3 regions of the Paenibacillus sp. V4I5 genome follow, and region 2 is predicted to be linked to each of the others. Evidence: riboswitches for the same ligand, from Rfam matches in the RefSeq annotation. Region 2 holds a riboswitch; each other region holds the start of a gene.
What was found. Region 2 has a riboswitch for ZMP and ZTP ahead of QFZ78_RS14120 (bifunctional 5,10-methylenetetrahydrofolate dehydrogenase/5,10-methenyltetrahydrofolate cyclohydrolase). Riboswitches for the same ligand answer to the same signal wherever they lie in the genome.
Positions count from the first base shown of each region.

Region 1 (10,508 bases), 5.0 Mb from region 2:
GAACATTGAAGTAACAGCCTTGTATGCATACGATGCGCTTCTTAATAGAAAGCTCTAGGGGGACAACAAGTGAAAAAATATACCTTGAATGAAATCACCTTCATGCAGTATATCCTTCTCAACTTCGGAATGGTTGTGAGTATCGGATTTTTGTCGCTGCCGCGAGTATTAGCCGAACAGGCAGGCACGGCAGGCTGGATTGCGCTCATCATCGTTTGGGTCATCTCCATAGTGGCGAGTCTGATCGTCATACAAGTGATGAAGAGGTACCCAGATGGTACCTTGTTAGATCTATTGTCGATGTACTTGGGCAAATGGGCAGGCAAAGCGGGAGCCGTCCTATTTGCCCTCTATCTCTTTTACTACGGATACACAGGTCTCGTATATACCATATTGATTTCAAAGCAATACCTTTTGCAGCAAACCCCTGATTATATCATTATGCTTCTGCTGCTCATTCCCACTTATGTTATTGTGCGGAACGGACCACGCATATTGGGCAGATATGTGGAAGTGATAATACTCCTATCTCTATGGATCCCCTTCGTTTATTTGATTCCGCTTAAGGATGCTCATTGGCTCCGTCTGCTTCCTGTTCTTAAAGAAGGATGGAAGCCTGTTTTCGCAGCGTTACCATACACTTTATATTATCATATAGGTTTTTCAACCACGTTTATTTTGTATCCGTTTCTCAAAAACAAGCGGAAGGCCGCAGCAGGAATCGTTATCTCGTATACATTGACGATGCTCATGTATTTGTTCATTACCGTTATCTGTTTCGTCTATTTCAGTCCAGATGAAATTCTGGAGTACAACGAACCGACGATCAATGTATTGAAAGCTATCGAGTTTAAGTTTATATCACGGATCGAAGTGCTATTTATCGCGTTTTATTTACTTATCTTTTCATTGTCATGGATACCCACGATGTACATGAGCGTTTTTTGTACAACTTGGCTAATTGGAAAGCAGGACCACCGCAATCATTTGCGGCTGCTTTGGCTTTTCATCGCTGTGGGCACGTATTTCTTCATGCCTACTTTTTTTCAAAGTGAACGGATGAATACTTTGCTTGGTCAGATCGGTTTTGTTGTTGAGTACTTAGTGCCTGGTTGTTTACTCCTGTATGTATGGATACATGATCGTTTGGGGTGGAGGAAGCACTTATGAACAAGCAGCCGCTGTACGTTTTGTTCATTATCATGATGATTGCAATTGTTCCGGGGTGCAGTGACCGGTTGGATCTGGAAGATACCACAAACAACCTAGCTCTCGGTTTGGATCTTGATAATGAAAACAACATGCTTGTATATATGAATAGCCCTGCATATGGCAGAGATATAAAGAAGAAAACACTAGAAGTCCAAGTGAAATCGCAAACAATTCGTCAATCGAGAGAGAAACAAGATGAATTTGCGCCAGGAGTTATTACAGGCAGAAAAGTTCAGGTCATACTTATTGGGAAACGCATCTTGGAACATGAAGACTGGTTTCGGATACTTGACGTCTTCTTTCGTGATATGAAAAATCCATTAACACCCAGAATTATCGCTGTCGATGGATATATCTCCGACATAATATTCCTACATCCGAAAGATCAGCCGATGTTACCTTTAATGTTGCGGGGGATGATCGATACGAAGAGCGCTAGATCGGAAACGGCAAAAACAACACTGCAGCAGCTGCATTGGCAAATGTATGAGAAGGGGGTTACGCCCTATATTTCCGAAATTCAGTTGGACAAGGCCAAACAGATCAGGCTGGTTGGCGTAACGCTTCTGGATCATAAAGGGAAGTATAAAACCTCTCTGAACATAGAGGAAACCAGTTTACTTCAAATATTGAATAAAAACGCCAAGAAGCCTGTTAGCTTTACACTTCCGATTCCTGGTGAAAAGAAGAGCGGTCCATTCCATACAGACCATTTAAGTATATCGGTTCAAGGAATGAAAACGAAAATAAAAACCTCGTTTAAGCAGAACAAGTTTCGGTTCGATATCAACATTAAAATGCCAGCCGGTCTTACTGAACGTTTATTCCCCTTTGATGTACGAAAGAATGGAAAAGAGTTAGAGAAAATGATTTCTGAACATATGCAAAAGCAATTCGATAGCCTCATCAAAAACATACAGAAGCATCAAATCGATCCGATCGGGCTTGGTCTCTATGCGCGGGCCCACGAATATAGTCAATACAAGAAAGTGGAGGATCATTGGGGAGAAGCGCTGTCAAAGGCAGACATTCATGTTTCCGTTAAGGTGATCTTAGGAAGTATGGGGCCCGTGAAGTGACTGATTTTGGAGCGTGTAACCACCTTTTTGACATAAAGTTGATCATGATTGGCAGCAAAAATTTGCGTTTTTCTACTTATGCCTTTACACTTAAAACAAAAATGGAGTGGTGAAATGAGTAAAGGCAGAGTTTGGAACAAGGGTAAACGCAACGGAGGTGGCGGACCAGCGGCTGGAACGGGTTATAAGGAAAAGCTAGCGGCCACCATGCAAGCGGAGGGTAAAACCGTCGAGATTATCGATCTTAAGAATCCGATAAATCAGGTTCAACGTATGAATCGTGAGAATTGGGTCGAGAGGCCCGTTCGTGTTAACCGTGAACAACCTAAAAAATAATACAGATAAGCCTATCCAGACACTTTATGAGTGTTGGGTGGGCTTATTTTATTTTGAAAGTTCCCCCCTGTTGTACAAAGTGCAACAACATGAAAGGGATGAGCGAGTAATTAAACACTTTTCTTTCACACTCTCGTCCAAGGCAAAGTGTAAGCCGTATATTCTCGAGTAGCTTATTACTCCAAATTTACATTTGATAACTGTCCCGCTTGATAGTAAGGGTAATCCATCTTTTGTTGAACTTGCTGTACGAAATGTGAATCAGTAAGCGATTCAATGACGAATAATCCTAAATCAATGGATGCCGAAACTCCGCCGCCGGTAAAAAGATTCCCGTCTCTGACGATTCGTTTTTTAACGACTTCGGAACAGTAAGGCGTCAATAAGTCATAAGCGGAAGGATTGGTGGTTGCCTTTTTTTCATGTAAGAATCCGGCTGCACCTAGTAACAACGCACCTGTACACACAGAAGCTTTGTAAGTCACTTTAGCTGAGGTTTGGAGCCAAGTGATGAAGGCAGAGTCGAATCTAAGGCTTCTCGTTGAAAATCCGCCAGGTACAAACAGGAGATCATATCCTGATAGGTCGGGATAGACATGTCTTGCCTTTACAGTTAAGCCTCGGTCGTCCGTAATTTCCTCCTTATTGGAGCAAAAATCCCAAGTGACGTTCTCATTGGCTCCCAAAATGCCCATCCATGTGATAGCTTCAAAGAAGCCAGCGAAGTCTAACGTGGTCATTCCATCGAATAGTACGAATGCCATTTTCATACACAGCCACCTGACCTTTCAATTGTCATAAAAGCACAAAAAAGCATTTGATTAAGGATCAAATACTTTGCCCAGGCGTACGGCTGTTAGCAATGTGCTCCCTCATGGTTATCCATGTTTACGCCAGTCACACATCGGGTTGATTTCTATAATCTTACAATTACTCGCACCGAAATTCAATATCTTTTTTCAAGTGACGACCATGACATAAACCTTTCACGTCCCCATATGAATGGAAGAGGCGTTTGTTGCGTACGTCATAATGGCCGACAAGCTGGGAGGGAATGACTTATGAAATCGGTGTATAAGCTTGAAGTAGAGGAAGCGAGAGTCATGATCGCAGCAGGCATACAAGCGGCAATAGAAGCGAATACAGCCGAAACGATATGTATCGTAGACGATGGTGGGTATCTAATTGCGTTAGAAAGAATGAATGGCGCTCGCAATACGAGCCCGGAAATCGCCATAGCTAAGGCTTTTACAGCTAGCGGTCACAGGCGTTCTACGCATTTGTTTAATCAGCCAGGTGGCCCAGCAACCATCCATGGTGAGGCATTTGGTATTCATGCAATGATGCCAGGTAAATTTGCCATTTTCGTCGGTGGGCTTCCGATTGTGGTGAACGGGAGTGTCATTGGAGGAGTCGGTGTAAGTGGAGGAAATGGAGAGGATGATATTGCGGTGGGGGTTGCGGCGTTAAAGGCGCTGCAGTCTTATTTGGGTAACGCGTATGAAGTCATGACAGAGCCTGATATAAAGAAATAGACATCATTTCAAATAGGAAAGCCCCAGTCCCTCAGATGATAGAGAGAACGGGGCCAATTTCCTTAACTCAAAAGGCTTCTTACGTATTGAATGGTTTCGTCAATCGTATCATCCGCAAGTTGTTCTAAAGAGATGTCGATCCCCGGTTTTACCCGGTGCAGCTTCTCTAAGAACGTTTTTGTTTGGAAAATACCCTTACCAGATCGTACCTCTTGCCGTTTGTTGTTCTGAATGACAACATCCTTAAGATGGGCAAGGACGATACGATCACCGAAAGCAGCAAAGGCTTGATCCAGGAAAACTTCTTGTGCCTCAACAGCAGTAGGTGGCATTAGATTCACTGGATCAAACACAACCCCCAGATTACTGGAAGGAATCTCATCCAAAATTCGAACCATTTTCTCAGTACTAGATAACGTGTGAGTGAATACGGGTTCGAGTCCGATGAAGACACCCCAACGCTCAGCTTCCTCTGCCAATTCTTCAACTGTTTGCTTGAGGATTGCCCAACCCATGGCTTCATAACGTTCGGAATCCTGCGAAAGGTAAGTCGTTAGGTCAGCTGTTTCCGTCGCAACGATAGAGGTACCAAAGTCTCTGGCGAAACGCAGATGCTCTTTGAACCGGTTGATTTCATGACGCCGCTGCAGTGGATCTGGATGAATCGGATTGATATAACAGCCAAGCACGCCAATCCGAATACCAGCACGATGGAATTGCTCGCCAATGTGGTTGGCCAGAGCAGGGCTGAGCCTACCGAGGCTGGTGTCAATATCACTAATCGCTTTGCTGAGTGCCAGTTGAACGAAGTCAATGCCTCGTCCGCTTAGCTTCTCTGTTAATTGCTTCAATGGAAGATGGCCGGCAGCATGGGCTAACGTTCCGATTCCCATCTATCTAGCCATCCATCCGCCGTCCACGCATAGTACGTGTCCGTTCATATAATCCGACGCATTCGATGATAAGAAAACAACAGGACCTTTCAAATCCTCTGGTGAGCCCCAACGGCCTGCCGGAATTCGATCTGTAATGGATTGTGTGCGTTTCTCATCTTTGAGGATAGGAGCTGTATTATTGGTCGTCATGTAACCAGGAGCAATGGCATTGATCTGGATACCTTTCCCGGCCCACTCGTTCGCTAATGCTTTAGTAACACCAGCGATAGCATGTTTACTCGCAGTGTAGCCAGGAACATTAATGCCTCCTTGGTAGGTCAGCATAGAAGCGATGTTCACGATTTTGCCGCTGCCGCGCTCAATCATGTGACGGCCAATCAGCTGGCATAAGAAAAAGGCTGAGTTCAAGTTCAGATCAATGACATCATGCCAATCTTGACGTCCATGGTCAACTGCCGGCGTACGTCGGATGATTCCGGCATTATTGACGAGAATATCGACGCCGCCGTAGATGCCGATGGCTTTGTTTACCACATCCTCAAGGATGTCTTCGTTGCTAAGATCAGCTGCGATCAGCTCGGCTTTGCCGCCTAATGCTCGGATGGCTTCTACCGTTTGTACGCTTTCGGAAGAGGATACGGCAATGACTTTTGCGCCTGCTTCAGCAAGGCCAATGGCCATCGCTTGACCAAGACCGCTGGAAGCGCCGGTTACGAAGGCTGTTTTGCCTGTTAAATTAAAAAGTGTCATGAAGGATACTCCTTTTCACTATTGAGTTACGATCTGGATGCCAGCATCACGGTACTGCTTGGCAATATCAGCGGGTAGGGCACTGTCTGTTAGGATCATAGCCACTTCGGACAAGGCAGCGAACGTTCGTAAGGCACACTGTCCGAATTTGTAATGATCGGCAACGCCATACACCGTTGCACTGTTTCTAATCAATGCACGTTTATAATCGGCATGATCACTCGTGTAGATGGTAAAGCCGTGCTGTAAATGAACACCAGTGGCAGAAATGAACGATTTCTGAATGTTGAGCTTATTCACATATTCCACGGCTTCAGGACCTGCGAGCATGTTGCGCAGACGGTAGCCGCCTGGAACAACCAGCCGAATTTCTTCCTTATGCAAGAGCTCGGAGATAATAAATAAATCGTTCGTTACAACAGTAAGCGGCTGATTTTCCAGCCGCCTAGCAATTTCAAGGGTTGTGCTGCCGCCATCGAGGGCAATAATATCTCTTGGTTGAATGTATCGCAGAGCAATCGTCGCGATTTCGGATTTCTGATCGGCATGCTTAATGATCGGCTCTTTCGTTGAAAGTATGCCGAGCTGATCACTTTGAGCGAGCACCGCTCCGCCATGAATGCGGACAAGCAGCCCTTTTTCTTCGAGTTTGGCCAAATCTTCGCGAATCGTTTTACCTGTAACGTCCAGCCGTTCGCTAAGCTCGTTAACGGTTACTTCTTTCTGTGCCAGAAGTATTTCCATAATGGTTTCATATCTGCGTAGAGGGTTCATCGGTTGTCATCCGTTTCTAAATTGAGGTTACCGACTATTTTAAATCTTTCATGGCCACGGCGTCCATATCATCAAAAATTTGATTTTCGCCAGCCATGCCCCAAATGAAGGTGTAATTGTTCGTGCCAACACCGCTATGAATGGACCAGCTTGGGGAAATGACAGCTTGCTCATTGCGCATAACTACGTGACGTGTTTGCTGCGGCTCACCCATCATGTGGAACACAACCGCATCTTCCGGCATGTCAAAGTAGAAATAAACTTCGGAACGACGATTGTGTGTATGAGAAGGCATTGTGTTCCACATATTGCCTGGCTTCAGAAGCGTCATACCCATAACGAGTTGACAGCTTTTTACGCCGCCTGTGTGGATATATTTGTAAATCGTACGCTCGTTAGAAGTATTGATGCTACCTAAGTGAGTAGGAGTAGCTTCGCTGATGGCGACTTTTACCGTTGGATATGTTTGGTGAGCAGGTGTTGAATTAAAGTAGAATTTCGCTGGATCTGCAGCGTTATCACTAGCAAACGTAATATCCTTCGCGCCAAGACCAATATAGATGCAATCTTTGGAATCCATGTTATACACCGTTCCGTCAACTGTGATCGTACCTCTGCCACCAACATTAATGATTCCGATCTCGCGGCGCTCTAAGAAATAATCAGCAGCCATTTCTTTCTTGTCAGCTTGCAGTTGAAGTGAGCCAGTAACAGGAAGCACGCCACCAATGATGAAACGGTCAACGTGGGAGTAAACCAATTTAATTTCATTAGGTGAGAACAAAGCGTTAATTTGAAACTCAGCTTGCAGGCGTTCAGTGTCAAATTGCTTTACTTCATTCGGGTGTGATGCGTAGCGGATATCCATCGGTTAATCTCTCCTCAAATTTGGTTTATTTATGTTGATATGTGTTCATATAGGTTTAATTTACTCCAATAAGGGGGTTTAGGCAAGAGTTTTTGGACCTATGTTTTAAAAGTTTCTATTTGGGTGAATAAAGTATGCGGAATAAGTAAACAACTATCCATCAGTTAGGTTAATACCTAGGAGGTTAAGTACATGGACAAGAGTCACAATTACGATCGTATAAGTAATGATGCGAATCCCACCAAACCTGGTGAAGAAGCTATATCATCGACAGACATGGTCAGTGAGGCCGTAGAGGAAATCATGGATAATATTAAAAAGGCGTTTTCGACCAGCGATCCCGATGATCGCGATTAGGACGTGGAAGAGCTTCTCCGGAGGAGGGGAGAGCGCTGAAAAGGACCTTGTTGTCTACGTGTGTTTGTGTAGATGACAAAGGTCCTTTTTCATTTAGGGTTAAGGTAAGGCGACGAAGTTTAGGCTAAAGTATTGTATTTTTTGCAACATTCGGTTGGAAAACGCTTGATTAGCTTGCCTAAAGTTGTAAAAAGTAAACTTTACACGGATAAGTATGCGAATGGTTCAGTATTACATCACTTAGGCGGAAATTACTTTGCATCAACCTTATAAACACTCTCAACCAAGGGCGGCGTAAGCCGTTTATTTTCATTGCACTCAATTAAATGGAGATTCTCCCTACGCTCTGTTGAAGCATTCGGACTACTCGCTAGCGTGCATCATTTCGGACAGTTTGATTCATTCTCCATTGGATCGGGGTCATGCCTGTGATGCGTTTAAACACGGTGGCAAAATGTTGACTGGACGCGTAACCCAACTCATTGGCAATCTTTGTTACTGTATCCGTGCCTTCAGTCAACAGTCCGCAAGCATTTTTAATTCGTGCACGTTCAATAAATACCATTGGCGGGAGCCCTGTGTATTCCTGGAAGGTGCGGAAGAAGTGGGAGGGACTGATTCGGACAAAATCAGCCATTTCTTCGATGGCGGGGCGCCATTGCGGATCTTCCGCGATCCGCCCAACCAGGGCATCCAATTGACGTAATAGATCGTCAGCGAGTGAAACCATTTGTTGACTAGGCTGAAGAATTCGAAGCAGCATCCCAAGCAGTGCTTGACGGGTAGCGGAGGTTCGTAATGGATTGTTGGAATTAATCGCATTTCGCAGCTGTCTAATGTCGTCAACGGATTGCAGTCCAGTGTGGGTAACTCTGGGCAGCGCCTCGAGTGCCTGTCTGAAGCATTCACTCTCGTCTTGCGGCAAGCGCAACCAGTTTTCTGAATGCGGTGGTGTGATGATGAACCACCAGAATCGGCTGGGCTCAATCACGTTGAAGCGCCCGCGATGAACCTCGCCAGGACTTGTGTGAAACACGTCACCTGCTTTTGTCTCATAGACGTGCCCATCCAGCTCCCAGCTGGCTTTACCGCGTTCAACCAAAACGAATTCATATCCGTCATGCTGATGATAGGAAAGGGGCAATGCCGACCTAATCTCATCGAAGCCGAAAAGGAGAAGCTCCGGAACTCCTGGTATGCGATTTTCCGTATTGATGTCATAAGTCCAGCGTGGACTTAGTTTCGTAGGCAAGGGGGAGGTCCTCCTCTACGTTCGGATGTTCTTATTTGTCTTATATGTTTCTTATACTACTTTGTAGCTATATGAACGTCAATCAACCAGGAATTAAGTATGATGAAAGTAAGACGTAAAAGGAGGAATTTACGATGACTTTGCAAGCAGATAGAACATACAAAATTACGGCTCAGGATAAGGATACATTCAATCGCGACGGTTACTGGATATCTCCGAAGTTGCTGGATGATGATCAAATCGAACGGTTGCGACTTGCGCATGAGCGGGTTTGGACTGGCGATTACGATGGTGATGGGCTACCGATGAACCATTATCGTCCAAACTCGAACCCTGATGCATTACGCAAGCTAGATAATGGATGGTGGATCAATGACGAGATCCGAAGAACCGTCACGGATCCGTTTATAGGTGAACTTACAGCCGATTTGCTGGAGACCGATGAAATTCGGCTATGGCACGATCAAGTTATTTATAAGCCAGGTGTCGGCGATAAAGAGACGAAGTCTGGCAACGTTGGTTGGCATCAGGACTATGGCTACTGGCAATGCTCCAGCCATCCGAATATGGTAACCGTATGGATCGCGCTGCAGGACACGGATCTAACCAACGGCGGAATGATGACCATTCTCGGCTCTCACAAGTGGGGACTAATACCTGATAGCAATTCGTTCTTCGATCCGAACATGGAGGAGCTTAGGAACAAATATGCGGCAGGTCGCGAATGGGTCGAGGAGCCCTGTATTCTGAAGGCAGGTCAGGCAAGCTTTCATCACGCTCTTACGTTCCACGGGTCCGGCGCGAACAAAACAAATGAGCCTCGTATGTCTGTTGTTGCGCATCTGATGCCGGGCGGTACAAGCTACCGCGCGGGCGTGCAGCGTCATGACAATTCCCGTCTGTTGGGACCGCGCCCTTATCACGGTCAAGCTTTTGCAAATGAGTATTTTCCAGTTTTGTTTAAACGATAATGAAGGCGCAAAATCCCTTCCATACGAGGGGATTTTCTTTTTACCTACAGGCGGTTACAATTGCCTTAATGACGACACAGCTATTCTGGAGATGAAGTACATGGCGAATCCATTAGAACATCTTAGTTTTAATCATATCGGTTCCGCTACGGTCGGTACGATTGTATATCCACCTGGTGGCAGATATGGTCCTCGCATCCAACCAGATATTCAACTCGTTTTTTTACATACTGGTTCTATGGAAGTGGCCATTGATGGCGTACACTTCCGACTGGAGCCCGGCAATGTGGCACTTCTAAAGCCTGGGCACATCGAGTATTTTACATTTGCGGATGAACAAGACAGCTGGCATCGTTGGGTGGCCAGTTACCACTTCGCGCGATTGGTGAAGCAGCAAACAGGTAATACCCCTTCAGAAATAAGGATCTTGGGGGAAAGGAGATTCCCATGCAGAATAGCGATAGTCTTTTCCCCGCCT
Region 1 is NZ_JAUSZB010000002.1:7,700,999-7,711,506, forward strand. It holds gene QFZ78_RS36470 (Ger(x)C family spore germination protein) at 1-14, shown strand, start outside; gene QFZ78_RS36475 (GerAB/ArcD/ProY family transporter) at 70-1,170, shown strand; gene QFZ78_RS36480 (Ger(x)C family spore germination protein) at 1,167-2,291, shown strand; gene QFZ78_RS36485 (hypothetical protein) at 2,406-2,627, shown strand; gene QFZ78_RS36490 (DJ-1/PfpI family protein) at 2,804-3,397, opposite strand; ZMP/ZTP riboswitch at 3,460-3,538, opposite strand; gene QFZ78_RS36495 (GlcG/HbpS family heme-binding protein) at 3,689-4,162, shown strand; gene QFZ78_RS36500 (sugar phosphate isomerase/epimerase family protein) at 4,225-5,055, opposite strand; gene kduD (2-dehydro-3-deoxy-D-gluconate 5-dehydrogenase KduD) at 5,056-5,808, opposite strand; gene QFZ78_RS36510 (DeoR/GlpR family DNA-binding transcription regulator) at 5,827-6,582, opposite strand; gene kduI (5-dehydro-4-deoxy-D-glucuronate isomerase) at 6,617-7,450, opposite strand; gene QFZ78_RS36520 (hypothetical protein) at 7,643-7,807, shown strand; gene QFZ78_RS36525 (helix-turn-helix transcriptional regulator) at 8,178-9,059, opposite strand; gene QFZ78_RS36530 (phytanoyl-CoA dioxygenase family protein) at 9,194-10,030, shown strand; gene QFZ78_RS36535 (AraC family ligand binding domain-containing protein) at 10,131-10,508, shown strand, end outside; gene QFZ78_RS36540 (AraC family transcriptional regulator) at 10,478-10,508, shown strand, end outside.
Region 1: another riboswitch for ZMP and ZTP. It lies ahead of QFZ78_RS36490 (DJ-1/PfpI family protein); the one in region 2 lies ahead of QFZ78_RS14120 (bifunctional 5,10-methylenetetrahydrofolate dehydrogenase/5,10-methenyltetrahydrofolate cyclohydrolase).

Region 2 (10,508 bases):
ATTAGAGCATGGCTTTACGTTTAAATATTCTTTCGTAGACAAAGCCCTCGCTGATATGGTTTAAATAATAAAACCCAGACCACCGAGAGCGCCTCGATGAACTGGGTTTTCGTTTACTTTATTTCGTGGATAAGTCGTCTGAAACTTGAATAAGTTGTAGCTGTGTTGGCGCGCTTGTTAGTGTTAATACGCCTTTATCGTCATAGCTAATACCGAAGTCATTGTCGTTAACAATCGCAATTGTATGTTTGTCAACAACCGTCAAGCCTTCAATCTTCTCATACGGGTATCCTAGTTTAGCAATATCGACAATTAATTCCTTGCTAACTGGTTGAATACCTTGGTCTTTGAGCTGCTGAACGGATAGGCTTTCCAAGTTTTTGCTTGTATCTTTTCCTAAAATATTCGTAGCCTTAGAGAAATCGGATTTGTAAATTCGTTTCAGCTGTGCGTCAGCACCCGCATTCTTATCACGCTCATCCACAAGCAGCTCATCACTGGATAGTGCGGAGAGATCACTGATCACGATATCTTTTTGATTCACTTTAACGAACATGCCAGCTTGCTCAGCCACATAAACATACTCACCCACAATTTGTTTCGTGGCTAGGTCCATTTTGAGGATACGCAGATTTCTGGATGACTCCCCTGTTTTCTTATCCGGATTTGCCATTGGACTTTGAATGGACGTATACAAGAATTTGCCGTCTGGGGAAATCGTCACCCCTTCGAATCCACGGTTGGAAATACGCGTATTGTAAACCTCAGGCAGTGTATCAAAAATTGGCGTTTGAGCACCGGCTTGAACGAGCTTGTCTTTAGCGCCTTTAGGGACGTAGCGTCCTAGTATCGTGCCATCACGTTTCACTTGAAGAATGGATGGGCGATACTCATCTGAAACCCAAAATGTATCGTCAGATGGGCTATATGCGATACCTTCCAGATCAAGACCATCCGGATCATAAGCCAGCTTCGTAACACCTTTCTCATCATAAGGAACTTCATCGATTCCAACCAAGTTCGGCAGTCCTGTTATGTATTTGCTATGGCTTACTTTATCTAATTTGCCATCCGGAAGCGAGAGTTTGATCGTCTCCAAGATTTCAATGTTTCCGTTCGTAATTTTGAATTTATAAATACGTGGCGTGTAGTTATCGATCGGGAATGTGCGAAGTTTATCTTTACCTACTTCACCGTTGGGTCCACGATCTGCCAACGTATAGAACGTATCTGCAGCATCTTTAGCTAAGTGAACCAGACCTGAGAACCCGCCTTCTTGAATACCTTTATCAAGCACAGGAGCATTTTTCCACTCAAATTTACCAGTCACTTTAGGAATATCTTTAAGCGTGATGGATTGATTCCATTCATTCCATTCGATTTGTTTACCAAGCGCTTCACCAATGGTACGAAGAGAAACATATGTGCTACCGTTAATGACAACGGGATCTTTATCAAGCGTAAGCGTTTTCCCGCCGGAAGTTAGTTGAAACTTTACAGCAATAGCCTCCAACGTAGCTTGTCCTGCGGATACGACAGTTGTTGTAAAAACGGCACAAATGGCCGCAAGTACAATTAGCAGTCGTTTTCTTCTGAGTAATCTTTTCATATAAACCCTCCATCATCTAATAAACTTTCACTGTGATAAGCATAATGTTTATATATTCGTGGAGTGTCAGAGGGATATGAAAAAAATGTAAACTAAAAAAACAGCTTTTCAAATCCGTTAAAATTGCACACATTTAATTTGTGTAAGATAAAACAAAGGAGGCGGCCCTTTTGAACGTTCATCAATTTACAGTTCGTACAATCCGCGGTGAAGAAAAGTCTCTTGCTGATTACCAAGGTCAAGTGCTGCTTATTGTGAATACCGCAACGATGTGCGGCTTTGCTCCTCAATTCAAAGGACTTCAAGAGCTCCATGACACATATAAGGAACAAGGTTTTAGCGTGTTAGGATTTCCGTGCAATCAATTTAAGGACCAGGAACCCGGCGACGATGCTCAAGTCGAGCAAGCTTGCCAAATTAATTTCGGTGTTACCTTTCCGTTGTTCTCCAAAATCAATGTGAACGGCGCAGACGCCCATCCGCTTTACCAATACCTGAAAAAGCAGGCTTCAGGTCTTCTCGGTTCAAGCATTAAATGGAATTTCACAAAGTTTTTAGTTGATCAGCAAGGCAATGTGATTAAACGCTTCTCCCCTACCACTTCTCCAAGCAAAATAGACAGCCAAATTCGCAAGCTGTTGGAGAAATCAGCAGTTCATGCTTAATTTCTTTGAATGTAAAAAAGCATCCAACCCCAAAGTGGGCGGATGCTTTTTCTCATTTTACATACTTTTTCGCCTTTTCAATCGCTTCGTCTTCTGTTGGTGCTGTCACATAGCGTCCATTAATAAAAATAAATGCAAATCGGGAACAAGGACCGCAATATGATTTGCAGGCAACTTTGACTTCAGCATCGGGTGCAATGACACTTATCTTAGAAAGGGCAGTCTTCACTTTCATGTGTTTGCATTTATCACAAATGCGAATATCATTGCGCATTAGTGATCTCCGTGATTCCCCTTGCTTGGGTTCGTAATCATGAAGCCTTCTTCTGGTGTGTAGAAGTAATCAATACGGATGCCATCCAGCAAAGGCTCATTTTTATCTAGAATAACGTCAATACCTTTATCTGTGCTTACAAGGACGTCATTTTCTGATTTATCGTCAAGACCCAAACCATAGTGAGCATGGTCACCGTGCGAATGAGTCACTTGAACGCGAACCAATAATCCTTTGTTTTCTTCTTTATCAAGCTCCAATTGAAGTACTTTAGCAGCATTACGAGAAATTTTGACGTTCATATGTACACATCTCCTGAAACATTAATTTTTATTTCTTATTGTAAAGAATCTAAGGCACGAAATCAACCTTTGTCCCAAGTCATCCCTTACTTCTTGCTAATTCACTAAACGAACTTTAAAATACATAGTAGTGAGCACAAAGAGCACTAATTACACGGAAGTAACTAACTTACATATAAGTTAGTTACATACATTCAATTTGAAAGGAAGCGGTCTTATGTCAACCCTAGAGAATGAAAAAGTCGCTCCACTCAGCAACTATGTTCCTAAAGTACCCAAAGAAATCGAATGCTCGGTTGAGAGAACACTTGAAGTTATTGGTGGAAAATGGGCTTTTCTCGTGCTTCGCGAATTATTTTGCGGAACGAAACGTTTCGGCGAGCTGCAGCGCCAGATAACTGGAGTCAGCCCTAAATCATTAACGGATATCCTTCGTCACCTTGAGGAACATGGGGTTTTGGAACGAATGGCTTACCCTACGGTTCCTGTTACGGTCGAGTATACTTTGACACCCAAAGGCCAGGATTTGCATCAAATAATAAAAGAAATGAAGTTATGGTCAGCAAAGTGGACATAATGAATAATTAGGGAATATCACCAGAGGAGTGGAGCAAGATGATCACAATCAAATCAAAAGAACAAATTGAAAAGATGGGCAGAGCGGGTCGCATCCTGGCTGATTGTCATAAAGAAATTGCCAAGATGATTCGACCTGGTATAACCTCCTGGGAAATCGACCAATTCGTAGAGGGCTTTCTGACTAAGCACGGGGCCACTCCTGAGCAAAAAGGGTATCACGGTTATCAATATGCCACTTGTGCATCCGTCAACGACGTGATCTGTCACGGTTTTCCTAAGAAGGAGCCTCTGAATGACGGCGATATTGTAACCATCGACATGGTTGTACGTATAGATGGTTGGTTGGCAGACTCCGCGTGGTCTTATGCGGTGGGTAACATTTCTCCAGTTGCCGAGAAATTGCTGAAAGTAACGAAAGAATCTTTATACAAAGGAATTGAGCAAGCCGTTCCCGGCAATCGTATCGGTGATGTGTCACATGCCATCCAAGTGTACGCCGAATCGCATGGTTTTTCCGTTGTAAGAGATTTTATTGGTCACGGGATTGGCTCCGAAATGCATGAAGAGCCGCAAGTGCCTCATTATGGACCAGCAGGCAAAGGGCCGCGGATTAAAGAAGGCATGGTCTTCACGATTGAACCGATGCTTAATGTAGGTAAATACCATTCCAAAGTAGATCAAGATGGATGGACAGCAAGGACTTATGACGGCAGTTTGTCCGCTCAATATGAACATACGATTGCCATCACGAGTCAAGGGCCGATTATTTTGACCGAACAATAATGATACCGGAGGAACATGCATGATTTCTTTTTACAAGAAATATTGGAGAACAGCCTTTGACATTGCTCTCATTGTTCTAACCGTCTATTTATTCATGCTGTTATTTAGTTACCTGTATCGCATCGCTACCCCTATCTTCCTGGCTCTGATCATTTTCATGATGATCGAGCCTTTTGCTCGGTTTTTGAACCGCAAAGGGATACGTAAGTCAATCGCATCGGCGATTTCGACCTTAATTTTCGTCCTTATCATCCTTGGCGCACTAACCGGTGCCGCTGTCATTTTCACCAGCCAGATCATGAGTCTTGTCGATAAGGTGGATGAATATCAAGCGGTGTTCAACGATCAAATTGTGCAAAGAATTAGCGATTTGAATGACCGATTCCAAACGCTGCCACCTGACGTTATTGTGAAAGCCAAAGATTATGCTGGGCAATTCGCCGGCAATGCCTCCAAGTTTATCATTGCTTTCTTATCTGGATTGGTAGCCTCGCTGACATCCTTCTCAACCTTCATGTTCAACTTCATCGTCGGGATTATCTTAGCCTACTTCCTTAGCATTGAAATTGATTCTTGGAAACGTCTTGCAGGTGAAAAAACACCAAAAACCTTCAAATCCGTCTTCTTTTTTCTTAAAGAAAATGTGGTGAAGGGTATCGTATCCTACATAAAGGCACAATCCAAACTGATCCTATTGACGTTCATTGTTGTCTTCATTGCCCTGCTCCTGCTCGGAGTAAACAATGCTTTCTCCATCGCGCTGTTGTCAGGCTTATTCGATGTGCTGCCGCTACTCGGCGTATCAACTTTGTTCATTCCATGGATCATCTACCTGTTCATTGTTGGCCAAACGACCCTAGCGATCTGGCTAAGTGCCTTACTCCTGGTCGTCATCCTCGTCAGACAAGTTATGGAGCCAAAGATTACTGGGGAATCACTTGGGGTATCGGCCTTTACGACCTTAGCCTTCATGATTGTATCCCTTTCCCTCTTTGGATTTGCAGGGGTCATCCTTTCACCTGTATTGATCATTCTAATCAAAGCTCTGTATACGCAAGGTTACCTACAACGCTGGATTCGGAAGCCTGAAGATGAGTATGTTCAAGGCAAATTACCTTATAGCGGACCTTAGTGTCCCAAATCAACGAAAAAAGGCTCCAGCTTTTCCTCAGGAAAAGTTGGGGCCTTTTTTTATACGCGATGCCTGCTTCGGTAGATCGATGGAGCCATGCCCATTTTTTGCGTAAAAACGCGGCTCAAATAAAAACCGTTTTCGAATCCGCATTTCGCGGCAATCGCATCCAAAGTAAGCGTTGATTCCTCCAGCAAATGCCGAGCCCTTGTGAGACGCATCTCATTCAAAAACTCAGAAGGTGTTTGCCCGAACGCCCTGCGAAACTTACGGGTGAATTGTACGGGGGTTAGTCCCAGCGTTACAGCCAAATCCAATAGGGATAGGCTTGCATAAGCATATTCTGTCATGTATCTCCGGGCCTTCTCCATCAACAAGTCGACTTCTGTGGAAGGGTCATCTTTGCGATCTCGCTCCATTTTGACCAAACGTAATAAATCGTTCACCATGTGCTGTTTATGCAGCGTGCTCTCTTCATCCCAGCCGGGAAGCTGTCTCAAATATCGATAATTGGAAGATAAACGATCTGTATCGTTAATCGTCAATTTCCCTTTCCAGAAGGCTATATCACCTAAACTAGGTTTAGACAACCATACAAACTGCAGGAAGTGAAAGGACAGGGGTTCAAGTGTTTTCCTCTGAAACACGGTATGGGGTGGACAGATGACAAAGTCTCCGAACGCCGCTTCGCCTTTCTGCTCCCCAACTCGATAGAAGAATCTGCCGTCTTCTACGGCAAATATCGTCCAACAAGGATACTCATCTTCTTCTAGCATAAACGCCACTTTACGGTGCCAATAGACATGGGAGATGAGCTTAATAGTTACATCACGAAAAGGCACTTTTTCACCCCTTCCACATTGAAATAAAGTATATGTCCATTGTAACTGTCTGCATGTTAAATGAGAATAGGATATTTTACAATGAAATTAAAGATATCCTATGAACTAGTGAGGTGCTAAGTTATGAAGCATGAAATCGTTTTATCAGACATAACCGTAGTCGGCGGAGGATTAGCAGGTGTTTGCGCGGCAATCGCTGCAGCTCGATTAGGCCAAAGCGTCTCTCTCGTCCAAAATCGTCCTGTCCTTGGCGGCAATGCCAGCAGCGAAATTCGCGTCTGGGTTTGTGGTGCTACCTCCCACGGTATTCATCGAAATGCTAGAGAAACCGGTATCATGGGTGAACTATTTGTGGAGAACCAGTACCGCAATATCGATGGAAACCCTTATATCTGGGACCTGATCGTACTGGAAAAAGTCAAAGCAGAGAAGAATATCACGTTGTTCTTGAACACGGATGTCCATGAAGTCCACGCTGATGGTGACGAGACAAGTCGAACGATTCGTTCTGTCACAGGCTGGATGATGGGATCTGAACGACGTATTCGTTTTGACAGTCGTGTTTACCTCGATTGTACAGGCGACGGGTTAGTCGGTTTCCTCGCAGGTGCGAAGTATCGTATTGGGCGTGAAGCCCAAGAGGAGTTTAATGAGGAATGGGCACCACTTGTCGCGGACGATATTACACTTGGAAGCACCCTGTTGTTCTATACAAAAGACGCAGGTCGCCCGGTCAAATATATCGCACCAAGCTTCGCGAAAGACATCACACAAACCACTATTCCTATGAAACGCGTCATTCGCAGCGGAGATAATGGCTGCGCTTATTGGTGGATTGAATGGGGCGGTGAGCATGATGTTGTTCATGAAAATGAGCGAATCCGGGATGAGCTGTCCTCTGTCATCTATGGTATATGGGATTATATCAAAAATTCCGGTAAATTCGAGAGTGAAAACCTGACGCTCGAATGGATCGGCTCCATTCCGGGGAAACGGGAATATCGTCGTTTCGTGGGGGACTACGTGCTCAACCAGAACGATATCATCGCCCAGGAGCTGTTTGAAGACCGTGTCGCTTTCGGTGGCTGGTCGATCGACTTACATCCACCGCAAGGGATGTATGCCACAGCCAAAGGATCTAAGCACATGCATATAGACGGCAATTATCATATCCCGTTCCGTTCCCTCTACTCCGTCAACGTGACGAATATGCTGATGGCGGGACGCAACATCAGCGCGTCCCACGTAGCCTTTGGCACGACTCGCGTCATGGCGACATGTGCCGTCATAGGCGAAGCCGCGGGCACAGGAGCCGCGCTATGTGCGGCAAAGGGCATCTCCCCCCGCGAGCTGCACAGCAGCCACTTAAGCGAGCTTCAGCAGACGCTGCTTCGACAAGATGCAGCCGTCCTCGGTCTGAAGAACGCGGATGCGGCCGACCTCGTGCTCCGCGCTGAGATGACCGCGTCCAGCACCATGACGCGACTTGCACTCGAGCAATCTGCGTCGGTGCTGCCGCTGATCGCGCATGTGGCGCTGCTCGTGCCCGTAGATCCGTTCATTGACGGCATCGAGCTGCTGCTGGATGCTTCGGAGGCTACGGAGCTGACAGTCGAGCTCTGGAGCACTGGGAAGCCGCAGAACTACGTCCCACACACACAGGTGACGTCTATTCAAGTTGCAGTGGCTGAGGGTTCTCAACAGTGGGTAAAGGCAGCCCTTTCTTGGCGTCCTGAAACCGCTCAGAATGCTTTTATCATTCTCAGAAGCAACCCGGTGCTTTCCGTTCATCTATCCGCCAAGCCTCAGACAGGCGTGCTGTCCTTCAAACATGATGCTGCATCAGAAGACACCGTAGATTTCGGTGATATGCATCATCATCAGCCGGTCATTGATTGGAGCGCTAAAGCATTCAATCGGAAGCCAATCTGCTTCCGTCTGCTCTCTCCTACATCCGCATTCACAGCCGATAAAGCCGCCGATGGGTATAAGCGTCCTTACGGAGGCCCACATCTGTGGTCGTCGGCTGGCTTGGATGCCTCCCAGCCAGAATGGCTTGAAGTCAGTTGGCCGGAGGCTGTGCGGATTCAGAGCGTACATCTCACTTTCAATGATGACGTGAACGAAGATTTAATTAATTTGCATCATCATCGGACGGAATTCGAGATCCTTCCTGAACTGGTCAAAGACTACAAACTTCAGGCCTTCATCGGCGGTGACTGGACTACAGTGGCTGAAGGGCTCGATAATCATACGCGCAAACATGTTCATCTTTTACCGGAAGCTGTGACGACGGATCGACTTCGTGTGGTCGTTGAAGCGACGAATGGGACGGAACGGGCAGAGATTGTTGAAATTCGTTGTTATGGTTAATCGAAGGCAATCAACAACAGCCATAAATCATTCTAAGAGTTGCATATTCTATAACCTGCAATTATGATAAGATCAATTAAAAGTTGATGTGTGACTGGCGAAGCATGGATACCCATGAGGAAGCACATTGATGTTACAGCCGTACGCCTGGGCAGAGGTAAGGGGGAATCATCCCCCTTACCTCTTTGTGTTTTTACAAACAAATGAAGGGTTGAGGGTAAAATGAATTCAGAAAAATTAATTTTGGATGGTACACGCGTTGCGAAAAGCATCAAAGAAACGTTAGTCGAAAAAATCAACCAACTGTCTGCAAGAGGTATCCAGCCATGTTTAGCTGCGATTCTTGTTGGCGATGACCCTTCTTCCGAAACCTATGTACGTATGAAAAGCAGTGCATGCAAGCGGCTAGGCATTGATTCCAGACGAATCCACCTAAATAAAGCAACGACAACAGAGGAGCTTATTGCCGTTATCCAACAATTAAACGCGGACCCTCAGGTCCATGGTATTTTATTGCAGCATCCGGTTCCACACCATATTGACGAAAGAGCCGCGTTTGAAGCTATTCAGATCGAAAAAGATGTGGATGGTGTCACCATACAGGGCTTTGCTCAAAATGCTTTTGGAATGGCCAGCTTTCCATCGTGTACCCCAGCCGCCATTCTAGCTATTCTTGATTATTATCAGATTCCAATTGAAGGCAAGCACGCGGTAATCGTTGGTCGGAGTCCTATTCTAGGTAAACCCGTATCACTTATGCTGCTGAATAGAGACGCAACCGTAACCATTTGCCATTCAAAAACAAGTAATCTCCCCCTCATCATCGGATTAGCTGATATTGTCGTTGCAGCCGTTGGTAAACCTGCATTTATTCAAGGAGCATGGATGAAGGAAGGTGCTGTCGTTTTAGATGCTGGATATAATGCTGGTAATATTGGCGATGTCGATTTCGATGCTTGTCACAAAAAGGCCAGCGCAATTACCCCTGTCCCTGCTGGAATAGGCCCGGTGACCATCGCAATGCTGCTCAAACACACCGTCCTTGCTGCCGAAAAAAGTAAAATGATTACTTGAGTTTCCGACATTCTTTTTTCTAAAATAGGTCTTAATAACCCTTGCTTAACCTCACATGGTATGTTATATTAAAAGTGCATCAAATCAAGGTTTCCACTTCAAAAAGTTGACATAGGAGTGATACAAATGGGCAACAATTCCGTACAAATCCCGCAAGGTGAAGAATTGATTCGTGTAGAAATGACGGTTAAGGAAGCGCTTGCATTGACAGGCACTAAATTTAACCAAAACCACAAATTAGAGACAGATGCGATCAAGAAGGTTAAACAATCCTTAGAAGATAAATTGCTGACACCGAACCATTAATCCATACTCACTCACCGCATATAGCCCTGACGAGCGATTTCAAATCGCTCGCAGGGCTTTTTTCATTAGATCCCTCATCCCTCAATGGCCTTGGTCGAGGATTTCTCGTTTTTATCGTATCAAATTCAGCCGAATGCTTATAATAATCACGCACCGCTCAAAATCCTACATCATAAGGAGTGAACAACCAAATGTCAGAAGATCATAAGCAGCAAGGGCACGCCAGACAAAACACAACGACACGAACACAAGATCAAAGCAGTAACAAGAAAGGTAAGAAATAACGCTATTCCACATCAGGAGGCCGATATATGCTCGATCAGTTAGAAAGCAATTATGACTGTGCGAATGCGGGCTCTGACCTGCATAGTTTAAAACAAGAACTTGAACAATTCCAAGGGCAAGCAGCCTCTTCAGACAAAGAACAAGAAGAGCATCGGAATCGACTTGAGAATCAAATACGTTTTATTGAAAATAAGTGTTCCATCCCAAGCGAACATATCCCGAAATGAAGAAAGTCCACGCCTTTTGAGGGGCGTGGACTTTTGCATTAGTTGACTTTCCTTCTT
Region 2 is NZ_JAUSZB010000002.1:2,673,921-2,684,428, forward strand. It holds gene QFZ78_RS14070 (TIGR01777 family oxidoreductase) at 1-64, shown strand, start outside; gene QFZ78_RS14075 (esterase-like activity of phytase family protein) at 119-1,609, opposite strand; gene QFZ78_RS14080 (glutathione peroxidase) at 1,780-2,274, shown strand; gene QFZ78_RS14085 (YuzB family protein) at 2,327-2,548, opposite strand; gene QFZ78_RS14090 (heme biosynthesis protein HemY) at 2,548-2,850, opposite strand; gene QFZ78_RS14095 (winged helix-turn-helix transcriptional regulator) at 3,068-3,427, shown strand; gene map (type I methionyl aminopeptidase) at 3,466-4,212, shown strand; gene ytvI (sporulation integral membrane protein YtvI) at 4,232-5,344, shown strand; gene QFZ78_RS14110 (AraC family transcriptional regulator) at 5,404-6,186, opposite strand; gene QFZ78_RS14115 (FAD-dependent oxidoreductase) at 6,310-8,559, shown strand; ZMP/ZTP riboswitch at 8,640-8,719, shown strand; gene QFZ78_RS14120 (bifunctional 5,10-methylenetetrahydrofolate dehydrogenase/5,10-methenyltetrahydrofolate cyclohydrolase) at 8,782-9,633, shown strand; gene QFZ78_RS14125 (hypothetical protein) at 9,760-9,939, shown strand; gene QFZ78_RS14130 (DUF2524 domain-containing protein) at 10,251-10,451, shown strand; gene QFZ78_RS14135 (hypothetical protein) at 10,490-10,508, opposite strand, start outside.

Region 3 (10,508 bases), 2.0 Mb from region 2:
AATATCGTCATGGAACGACAAACCTCGTCCATTATATCATATGTTATCCAACTTATCCTCTGTAAAACCAAAGCTCCCGTGAATATCCTTTAGACAAGAAAAAACCACTAGGATTATTCACCCGAGCGGCTTTGGTATAACATGATATTTATTATTCTTGATCTGTCACTTCTCAATTCAATCAACGATTTCGGGGCAGAACCAGATGCTCTTGAAATCAAACCAACCGAGCGTATTGAAAGAAATACCTTGAAGGTGTGGGCTATACACTAATTGTTGGGTCGTATGAAGAAGAAATAAGACCGATTGGTTTTGCGATAATAATCCTTGCATGGAGCGGATTCGTTGCAAACGCACCTGACTGTCAGGCTCTGCTTCGATGGAGGCAATTGTTTCATCGAACGTTCTGCGCTGCTCATCGGTCGCGTATACGCGCAGCGCCAAGTTGCCTATCTTATACATCTCAATCAGACAACGGGCCTCATCGTCATCTGCGACAACCCCGCCGACAACGATATCTGCACATTGCATCCTATGCACCTTGGACATTTCCTCAAAAGAATATTCCTGTAGAACTACCTGAATTCCGATTTCGAGGCATCGAGCATGAACCCATTCAGCTAGGGCACGGTTTTTCGGGGTGAAAATCATCGTTATCGGCTGGTCTTCATATCCGCATTGACTTAGTAATTCTCTAGCACGTTCAGGCTGGTCATCATCCGGCAGTTCGACTGGCGAACCGGTCGGCAAGAAATCCGCGGCAGGTATCGCATTATATAGTCCCAGTTCCTTAATCATACCGCTACGGTTAAGAACTAGCTGCAGCGCTTGACGAAAACGGATATCCTGCTGAGGCCCTTCCTTTCGTAAATTAAAGACTAACATGCTGGAACCCAGCATCATGATTTCTTTTTTGCACCAATGTGCCGGTGCCGGCTGTTTAGAATGACTGAGCTTGCCCATTTGGAAGTTCAGCTGCTGCCACCTTCGCTCACTTACCATTTCCGGCACGCAAAGCAGTTCGATCCGATCCAGGTGGGCGGACTCCCGGTAATAATCCTCGAATGCTTCGAATGTTACGCCTCCTTCATCATACCTCGTAATCCGGAACGGACCCGTCCCGACGGGCAGCATGCCCGGATCACTCACTTTCTGAGCACTGTACACATCAGCCGGTACGATCGCGGCCTGATAGGAACTTACGTAGTGAGGAAACATATAATTCGGCGCATTCAACTCGACTCTTACGGTCAGCCGATCCACTGCGCGGATGTCTCTGACGGATTCCAGCAGCCATCGGTTTGGAGAATCTTCCGTGCCTAGCTTGCGTACCCGATTAAGTGAAAAGACCACATCTGCCGATGTCATCTCACGACCATGATGGAATCGCACCCGTTTACGCAAATAAAACGTCCAGATCGTTGCATTCTCATTACATTCCCACTCATGGGCCAAACCTGGCTCTAAGCTGCCGCAAGCAGGATCAAAATAGATCAGCGTATCGAAAGCCTGCTTCACGAAATGGAGATCACCAGAGAATAGCACATCCACAGGGTCTAGGGTCAAGACTCTCATCTGCATTGGCAATCGAAGGGTTTCAGGATCGCCAGACTCCAGGGTCCCTCTATACCCGAAGTAACTTCCTAACCAAGCTAGGAATCGATCCATGACTCCTGGATCCAATCCTTCTATTTGAAACAAACTCATCGCACTGTTCAAATTCCCCTGTTCAACATGCAATTTCGCTTCAGTAAACAATAGATCCTCGACGGAAGCCAGAAAACGGATCATAGAACGGTTGCCGCGCCCGCGACCCGGTGTCCAGGAAATCCATGCCATCTCAATCATCTTACGAATCAGTATTTTCACATTGCGTTCCGTACAATACAGGTAACCGGCTATTTCTTCAACGGACACGGGCACATCCATATCGATTTGTTGAAAATTGTGAACCCGCATGATGGTTGATTTCAACTGCACGTACTGTAAAACAAGCTGCATGGATGCAACCTCCTTTTACACGAATTATCAAGAAGTATAGGTCTGCCCCCATACTTTCGTCAACAGCCCCTGGACCGATAAAAGGGTAAAAAAAAGCCGACTCCAGAGAGCCGGCCTGAACATATTTTCAAATTACAATTAATAAGTTAAACCTGGGTAAAGCGGATACTGAGCTGTCAGGTCTTTCACTAAACCGCGTGCTTTCTCCAAAACAGCTTCGTCTTTCGGATTTTTCAGGGTAAGTCCAATCACTTTCGCGATTGTTTTCATTGCTTCTTCATTCATACCACGGGATGTTACAGCCGGTGTACCTAGACGGATACCGCTAGTAATGAACGGGCTTGTTGGGTCAAAAGGAATCGCGTTTTTGTTAGCTGTAATACCAATTTCGTCTAGAACGTGCTCAGCATCTTTACCCGAAATGTTCAAGCTGCGCAAATCGATCAGCATCAAGTGGTTATCCGTACCGCCGGAAACAAGGTTAATACCTTCAGCTGTTAAAGCAGTCGCCAATGCTTGCGCATTGTTGATCACGTTTTGTCCGTATGTTTTGAAATCTGGTTGCAGAGCTTCACCGAAGGAAACAGCTTTTGCTGCAATAGTGTGCATCAAAGGACCACCTTGGGTACCTGGGAAAACGGCTTTATCGATCGCTGCTGCCCAAGCTTTGCGCGTAAGAATCATACCGCCGCGAGGACCGCGAAGCGTTTTATGCGTTGTTGTCGTTACGAAATGTGCATGCGGCACTGGGTTCGGATGCAGACCAGCAGCAACAAGACCTGCGATATGAGCCATATCGACGAAGAACAGCGCGCCTACATCATTAGCGATAGAAGCCAAAGCTTCGAAATCGATCGTACGCGGGTAAGCACTTGCGCCAGCTACGAGCATGCGAGGCTTGTGTTTGAATGCAGCTTTACGAACATCGTCGTAATCAATGCGGAAATCTTTCTCGCTTACACCGTAAGCAACGAAGTTGTAGAGAATACCGGATGCATTCACGGGGCTGCCGTGCGTTAAGTGACCACCATGTGCCAGGTTCATACCCAGTACCGTATCTCCAGGGTTTAGAGCTGCCAAGTAAACAGCCATGTTGGCTTGTGCGCCGGAATGCGGTTGAACGTTCGCGTGCTCAGCACCGAAAAGCTCTTTTGCGCGATCGCGAGCGATATCTTCAACGATGTCTACGTGCTCGCAGCCGCCATAATATCTTTTGCCTGGGTAACCTTCTGCATATTTGTTCGTTAACACTGTACCCATAGCTTCAAGAACAGCTTGGCTAACGATGTTTTCAGATGCAATAAGCTCAATTTTGTCACGTTGACGGGCAAGTTCAAGGTTCATGGCTGCTACAATTTTAGGATCTTGTTTGCTCAAAAAGTTTGTCATATTAAATTCCTCCTACAGGGTAGTCTTATCTGATAAGTCTTAATTCCATTTGATATGTTAAAAGTTTAACAATCCGCATCGGGTGCGGCTGTTTGATAGAGTTGTTCCGCTTCATCAGGTAGGTATACAGCTCTTGTACCGCCAATCAGCTTAGGCCGGGTAAAAGCCATCGTTACATAGGCATGGCCAATATTACGCACTGGCGGCCTTGCTGGCACAGCAACTGGGCGCAGATGCATCCCGATGAGCGTGCTGCCAATATCGATTCCGGCATGTGCCTGAATCGTCTCGACAACGATCGGCTTCGTGAAATGGCGATACGCATAGGAGGCCATCGAACCTCCGGCCTTTGGCACTGGAATGACTGAGACTGGCTCAAGCTGAGGCGCACGCAATAGCAGCTCTTCCTCAATAACGATTGCACGGTTCAAATGCTCACAGCATTGAAAGGCTAAGTGCAGCCTGAACTCGCGGCTTATGCGCTGCGCCGTTTCGAAGAGCGGCTTAGCCGCATCAAGCGTACCTGATGTACCGATCCTATGCCCGAGAATTTCACTCGTGCTCGTTCCGATAATCAGAATGTGACCTGATCTTAGATTGCCGACTTTGACCAATTCCCGAAGATTCGTTTCAAAAGCCTCGGCAACATTAGAAAGAATGGAATCTGTCATCATGATCCCTCGTTTCTGGAATTTTCCGTTAGGAAATATGCTATGGATGCAATGTGAAACGGTCTTCGATACTTTGCACTTTGTTAATACGATTCTGGTGGCGAACACCTTGGGAAAACTCGGTTTCGAGCCAGATTTTCACGATTTCCTCCGCTACACCCGGTCCAATAACACGTTCCCCTAGGGCAAGTACGTTCGTATCATTGTGCTCGCGCGTCGCTTTCGCTGAAAATAGATCGTGTACGAGTGCACATCGGATACCCGGAACCTTATTCGCGGCAATCGACATCCCGATACCCGTTCCACAAATCAGAATCCCTTTGTCAGCTTCGCCTGATACCACTTGCTCACAAACTTTAAGCGCATAGTCGGGATAATCGACCGAATCTGCACAGCTGCAGCCGTAATCGACGACTTGGTGACCTAATGACTCAATAAAAGGAATGATAACATCTTTCAAACGATAGCCTGCATGATCCGCACCTAAGGCAATTTTCATGAATAGAACGCTCCTTTGCTTGTTCGAATTCGACCATCCTATTATATCCCAAAGCTCACCAGAAAACGAAAAAAAGAGCGGACACGCTAGAAAACGCGCGTTGCTCTTTTGCCCAGGCGACCGGCCGTATAGCTCAATGCTCCATTGTGGTTACTCCCACTCGTCGCCAGTTACATTGAGTCTTGATTGATACCTCTATTTTATCGCATTCTACCCCATGTGTAAAGATGTATCCGCAATTCGTATATCTGAAACCTGAGTTATTTGGAGTCTTCGTTTCGTGCACGTATTTTCTGAACCAATTTATCTAAACTCCCGCTGATTTCCTCTGCCGTTCGTCGGTAAATCTCTATGGAGCCTCCATACGGGTCAGAAATATCAAAGTCGGGAATCGCATGTTCAAGTTTAAAAATGCGGCTTCTTTCTTCAACAGACACGGCTTGCGAAAGAGCCTGTTTGAGCTGAAGCTCTGTAACGAGCTGCTCCCTTTCCTCAATCGCCTGTAAAATACGAGCATCATCCTCGACGTACTCTTTGAGCGTAAAAGTTTTCTCAATCGCACTCGGAAACCGCTGGATGACCGTGCGTTTATGCCCCATCGTCATAGTCAAAATGAGATCAGCCCAATTCACTTCAGACTCTTGGATCGCCAAAGAACTAATGGACTCCTTGAAGCCCGCTTCCTGTAAAAGCGATGCACTATTTCGGGAAATTGGACCGCCCGTCACCGCGGATACCCCTGCTGAACGAACCTCCGCCGCAAGTCCTTCTTGGTGCACCCTGATACGCAGCAAACCTTCTGCTAATGGACTGCGGCACGTATTTCCTGTACAAACAAATAGAATTCGCAACATGATTCCCTCCTAATCGTAAACATAAGCTAAGACGAAAACTTTCTATACCAATATTGTATCACAGTAAAAACTTGATCCCAAACGTGAGCAAAATAAGTCCGCCAAACGCCTCGCCATACTCGCCTACCCAGCCGCTTACCCGTCTGCCAACCAACAATCCGGCAATAGATAGCAAGCCTCCAAACAGACCAAAGATCAGCACCGTCAACACAATATCCGTTGCGAACATACCAAGGGATACACCCACGGAAAATGAATCAATACTGACACTAAGTGAAAAGATCGTTAGACCCCAAATTGTCCTATGATCAAAAGAAGCCGCTTCTTCTCCACGAATCGAACTATATACCATATGCGAACCCAAAAGAATAAGCAAACATCCCCCGGCCGCTGTAGCGACATTCCCTAGCAGCAAAGAGACATATTGCCCCATAAACATCCCCATCAAAGGCATAAGAACGTGAAAAATACCAATCACGAAGCTAATTTTCATAATATCAATCAAACGAATACCCTTCATCCCTATGCCAATCCCTAAGGAAAATGCATCCAGGCCCAAAGCAATCGCCATAATAATAATTGTTACCAGCTGCCCAAATTCCACCCCAGATGCGAGCATAGCGCTATCCCCCTTGTCCACGTTTCTCTCTCAAGATATGCGGACAAACAGGGAATCATGCTAGCTAAACACGTACAAGCCGGTGACCTGCTGCTTTACGAAGTCGATTCATAATCGCAAGGCCAATCCCCGTTTCTGGACAACCCTCTGCAGCAATATATTGAATGCCTTCTTGATCAAATTGCCTTAAGGCAGCATATAGATCCTGAGCAATTGTTTCCGGTTGCGATAATGATCCGCAGGCAATAACCAAATCAGCATCGTAACGAGAAGCTCTCTCCTCAAAAGTAAGAATACCCGTTGATTCATCACGTGCCTTGGCCGCATCAATATCGTTTTGAATCCATTCAGCAACAACTTCTGCATCTTCACCTTGAACGATATGCATAAATCCTTTTGGTGCGTAATGTGTATACTTCATCCCCGGAGCACGCGGTGTTTCGGAATCTTGTACCTCTTCCCGCTCTGGCTCATGAATCCGAATAGCAGGCAGTGCCGATTGCAGCTGCTCTGACGTAACACCGCCAGGACGTAGAATGTATAGCTCACCGCCTATAAGCTCGATCACAGTCGACTCGACACCAACCCCAGTTGCTCCACCATCCACAATCCCGCCAATCCGACCATCTAAATCATCTTTGACATGAGAGGCGAGTGTTGGACTAGGTCTGCCTGAGCTATTGGCACTCGGCGCGGCTATAGGAAGTCCCGCTTCACGAAGAAGCTGCAAAGCCACTGGGTGATCCGGAATTCGCACGCCCACAGTCTTAAGACCAGCGGTTACTAACGGCGAAATGCCACCTGTTTTCACAGGCAGCACAATGGTAAGAGGTCCCGGCCAGAAAGCCTCCATAAGCTGGCGATGATCCGCCGTAACACGGTCAGATAGAATTAAACTCGAGAGCTGTTCGACACTGGCAATGTGAACAATCAGCGGGTTATCTGAAGGCCGACCTTTCGCAGAGAAAATCCTTTCGACAGCTGCCGTATTCGTAGCGTCTGCCCCAAGACCATATACAGTCTCTGTAGGAAAGGCTACTGTTTCACCACGTTGGAGAAGCAGGGCAGCTTCAGCTAAATCCCCACCTATCTCGGTCCCTATACCCTGATCCACTTTCCAGTATTTTGTCACGATCATCTATCATCCTAACTTCAAAATAAAATTCTGATCCTAAATGGTAACAGGTGACTTATCTTAGCTTAGCTGAACCACGATACGATCTTCTTCACCATTTCCCAGATAAAAAACTTAACTTGTGGCTGCTTAGCATCAACGGATTCCGTTTTTTCTTCCACTTGTGCATCCTTAACCTCTTTAGCGACAGGGTTAGACTTGTCAGGTTTAGCCGTAGGTGCAACTTTACTGTCTTTCTGTACTGATGTAGGTGTAGGAGATGACTTTACCTTTCCAACATCCTCTGTATTCGCTACAACAGCAGCCGATGCTACCGCTTCTCCAGATAAGGAATCCACGAAACATAATGGCGGAAACAACACACACCACCAGTTCTGACCTTCCCCCGTTCCAATCGTCACGCGCAGCGCTTCATATTCTCCCGCTGGGTACACTTCATTTCCGTACATTTTTGTTGGAAAAGGGACTTTACCGAGCTCAACTGTATGTGAATAGCTATAGCCACGTGCTTGAATCATTTGTCCAACTAGTATATCAAACTCGGGCAAGTGGGCTTTTACTACTTCTCTTGCGTCATCCAGCGATTGGGGTCCAACGACCCACTCCTGCATACGAGCAATAATAGCATCACGAATCTCGCGTTTCAACGCTTGATCCTGCGCCGAATCGGAGTTTGCTAGAATACGTAAGCGAATAGATTCTTCCGGTATCGTAGGCGAAATAACAGCCGCATTTGAACGATTCGATTCCCAACAAGTTATCATAACAATAAGTGCAAAAGCTACTAATAATAAAGATTTATAAGTTTGACGATTAGATCTCTTAACCATGAGGAAAAGCCCCTTTCCCTTCGCTTCTACTAGCCAGTATGGGCAATAAGAGGAGGAGCTAAACCTAGTAATCTATTTAAATTTGTGAAAAATGATAGAGTTGGAGTGTTCGTTCCTATTGCTACGAACTCCCACTATTTATAGTGATCTGATCGCGATCACATGGCGATCAATGCCCTGGAGATCCGACACGAACCGGATCTCGTCCCAGTCAGCGGCGGCGCGCAGCATCGCCGCCACAGCCTCCGCCTGCCGAATGCCCACCTCGAACCCGACCACAGTCGGGATTCGCGGCAGCTGCGGCAGCTGTGAGATCATCCGGCGGTACAGGTCGAGTCCCTCGACACCGCCGAATAAAGCCGTGTGCGGCTCAAACAGCCGCACCTCCGGCTGAAGCGCCGGCAGGTCGCCATCAGGGATATACGGTGGGTTAGACACCAGTATATCCGGCGCGATCCGGCGCGCAATAAAGGGCTCGAGAAGGTCCCCCTCGAGCCACTCCACCCGCGCAGCCACGCCGTGGCGCTGCGCATTCACGCGAGCCATCTCCAGCGCTGCCGCGGAGATATCGCTGGCCGCCACGCGCCACGCAGGGCGCGCGTGTGCCACAGTCACCGGGATCGCTCCGCTCCCGGTGCCCACATCCGCAAGCAGCGGAGCGCCTTGCGCGAACAAACGCGAGCCCTCGTGGAGCAAAGCTTCCACGAGCAGCTCCGTCTCCGGGCGCGGAATCAGCACGGCCGGGCTAACCGCAAAAGGAAGGCCGAAGAAATCCTGCTCGCCGATAATATACTGCACCGGCTCACCCGCGGCCTTCCGATCGACTAGCTGGCGCCATGTTTCCGCCAGCTCAACAGGAAACTGTTCCGGAAAACGGAACAGCAGCTCCGTCCGACTGCAGCTGAGCAAGTGCTGCAGCAGTAGTTCCACACAGGAAGCAGCCTCGGCTACACCGAGCTTCCCTAAAAAAGAAGAAGCCTCTACAAAGGCTTCTCTTAAACTCTTAGCAGCTGTCGACATCACATTGCCTGCTCCCCGTTATCCAAAGCATCGGACTGCGCTGCAATCGTGAGCGCCGAAACGATCTCTGCCATGTCACCATTAAGCACAGTTTCTAAGCGATGCAAAGTCAAACCAATACGGTGATCGGTAATCCGGCTTTGCGGGAAGTTATACGTACGAATCCGCTCGGAGCGGTCACCCGTACCAACCTTGCTTTTACGCTCGCCCGCATATTTCGCTTCCTCTTCCTCACGCATTTTATCGGAAATACGTGTACGAAGTACGCGAAGTGCTGACTCTTTATTCGAGTTCTGCGATTTCCCATCCTGACAAGTCGCTACGATACCCGTAGGTACATGCGTCACACGCACAGCGGATTTCGTCGTATTAACCGACTGACCGCCCGCTCCACTGGAACAGAATGTATCCACGCGAATATCCGCATCATGGATGACAATCTCTACATCTTCCGCTTCCGGCATAACCACTACCGTCGACGTTGAGGTATGGATACGTCCACCTGATTCCGTTACAGGAATTCGTTGTACACGGTGCGCCCCACTCTCATACTTCAACTTACTATAAGCGCCTTTACCGGTGATCATGAAAATAATCTCCTTAAACCCGCCCAAGTCGTTCACAGAAGCATCGAGTATCTCCGTTCTCCATCCTTGCGCGTCCGCATAGCGCGTATACATGCGATACAAATCACCCGCAAACAATGCAGCTTCGTCGCCGCCTGCCGCACCGCGAATTTCGACGATTACGTTCTTATCATCATTAGGGTCTTTAGGCATCATGAGCATTCTAAGTTGTTCTTCCAACTTGGCGGCTTGCTCGCTAAGCTCATCAATCTCCATTTTGACCATTTCACGCATTTCATCGTCCAGCTTTTCGTTTTGCATCACTTTCGCATCGGCCAGCTGTTCGCTCACACTCTTATATTCGTTATAAGCATCATATGCTTCTTGAAGATCAGATTGCTCTTTAGAATATTCTCTAAGCTTCTTCGTGTCACTCGTTACATCCGGGTCACACAACAGTTCGCTTAATTTATCATAGCGGTCCACAATGGACTGAAGTCGATCCAACATATCGGATCACTCCTTTCTTTACTTTTTTTATTAATTACACATTAAATCTGAAATGCATGACGTCTCCGTCATTCACCACGTACTCTTTACCTTCGAGACGCACTTGGCCTTTTTCTTTCGCACCATTCATCGAGCCTGCAGCTGCCAAATCATTATAAGAGACGACTTCAGCACGAATAAAACCACGTTCGAAATCGGTATGAATAACACCAGCCGCTTGAGGAGCTTTCGTTCCCTTGCGGATTGTCCATGCTCTTACTTCCTGTACCCCAGCTGTGAAATACGTGTACAAGCCAAGTTTTCTATAAGCTGCTTTAATCAATCTATTCAAGCCGGACTCTTGAAGTCCCAACTCTTCGAGGAACATCGCTTTTTCTTCTTCTTCCAACTCGGCGATTTCGGATTCAACCTTCG
Region 3 is NZ_JAUSZB010000002.1:4,645,277-4,655,784, reverse strand. It holds gene QFZ78_RS23255 (ABC transporter substrate-binding protein) at 178-2,001, opposite strand; gene QFZ78_RS23250 (serine hydroxymethyltransferase) at 2,140-3,390, opposite strand; gene QFZ78_RS23245 (TIGR01440 family protein) at 3,456-4,061, opposite strand; gene rpiB (ribose 5-phosphate isomerase B) at 4,102-4,560, opposite strand; ZMP/ZTP riboswitch at 4,664-4,744, opposite strand; gene QFZ78_RS23235 (low molecular weight protein arginine phosphatase) at 4,821-5,414, opposite strand; gene QFZ78_RS23230 (manganese efflux pump MntP) at 5,473-6,033, opposite strand; gene QFZ78_RS23225 (L-threonylcarbamoyladenylate synthase) at 6,098-7,171, opposite strand; gene spoIIR (stage II sporulation protein R) at 7,234-7,998, opposite strand; gene prmC (peptide chain release factor N(5)-glutamine methyltransferase) at 8,137-9,018, opposite strand; gene prfA (peptide chain release factor 1) at 9,018-10,094, opposite strand; gene ychF (redox-regulated ATPase YchF) at 10,129-10,508, opposite strand, start outside.
Region 3: another riboswitch for ZMP and ZTP. It lies ahead of rpiB (ribose 5-phosphate isomerase B); the one in region 2 lies ahead of QFZ78_RS14120 (bifunctional 5,10-methylenetetrahydrofolate dehydrogenase/5,10-methenyltetrahydrofolate cyclohydrolase).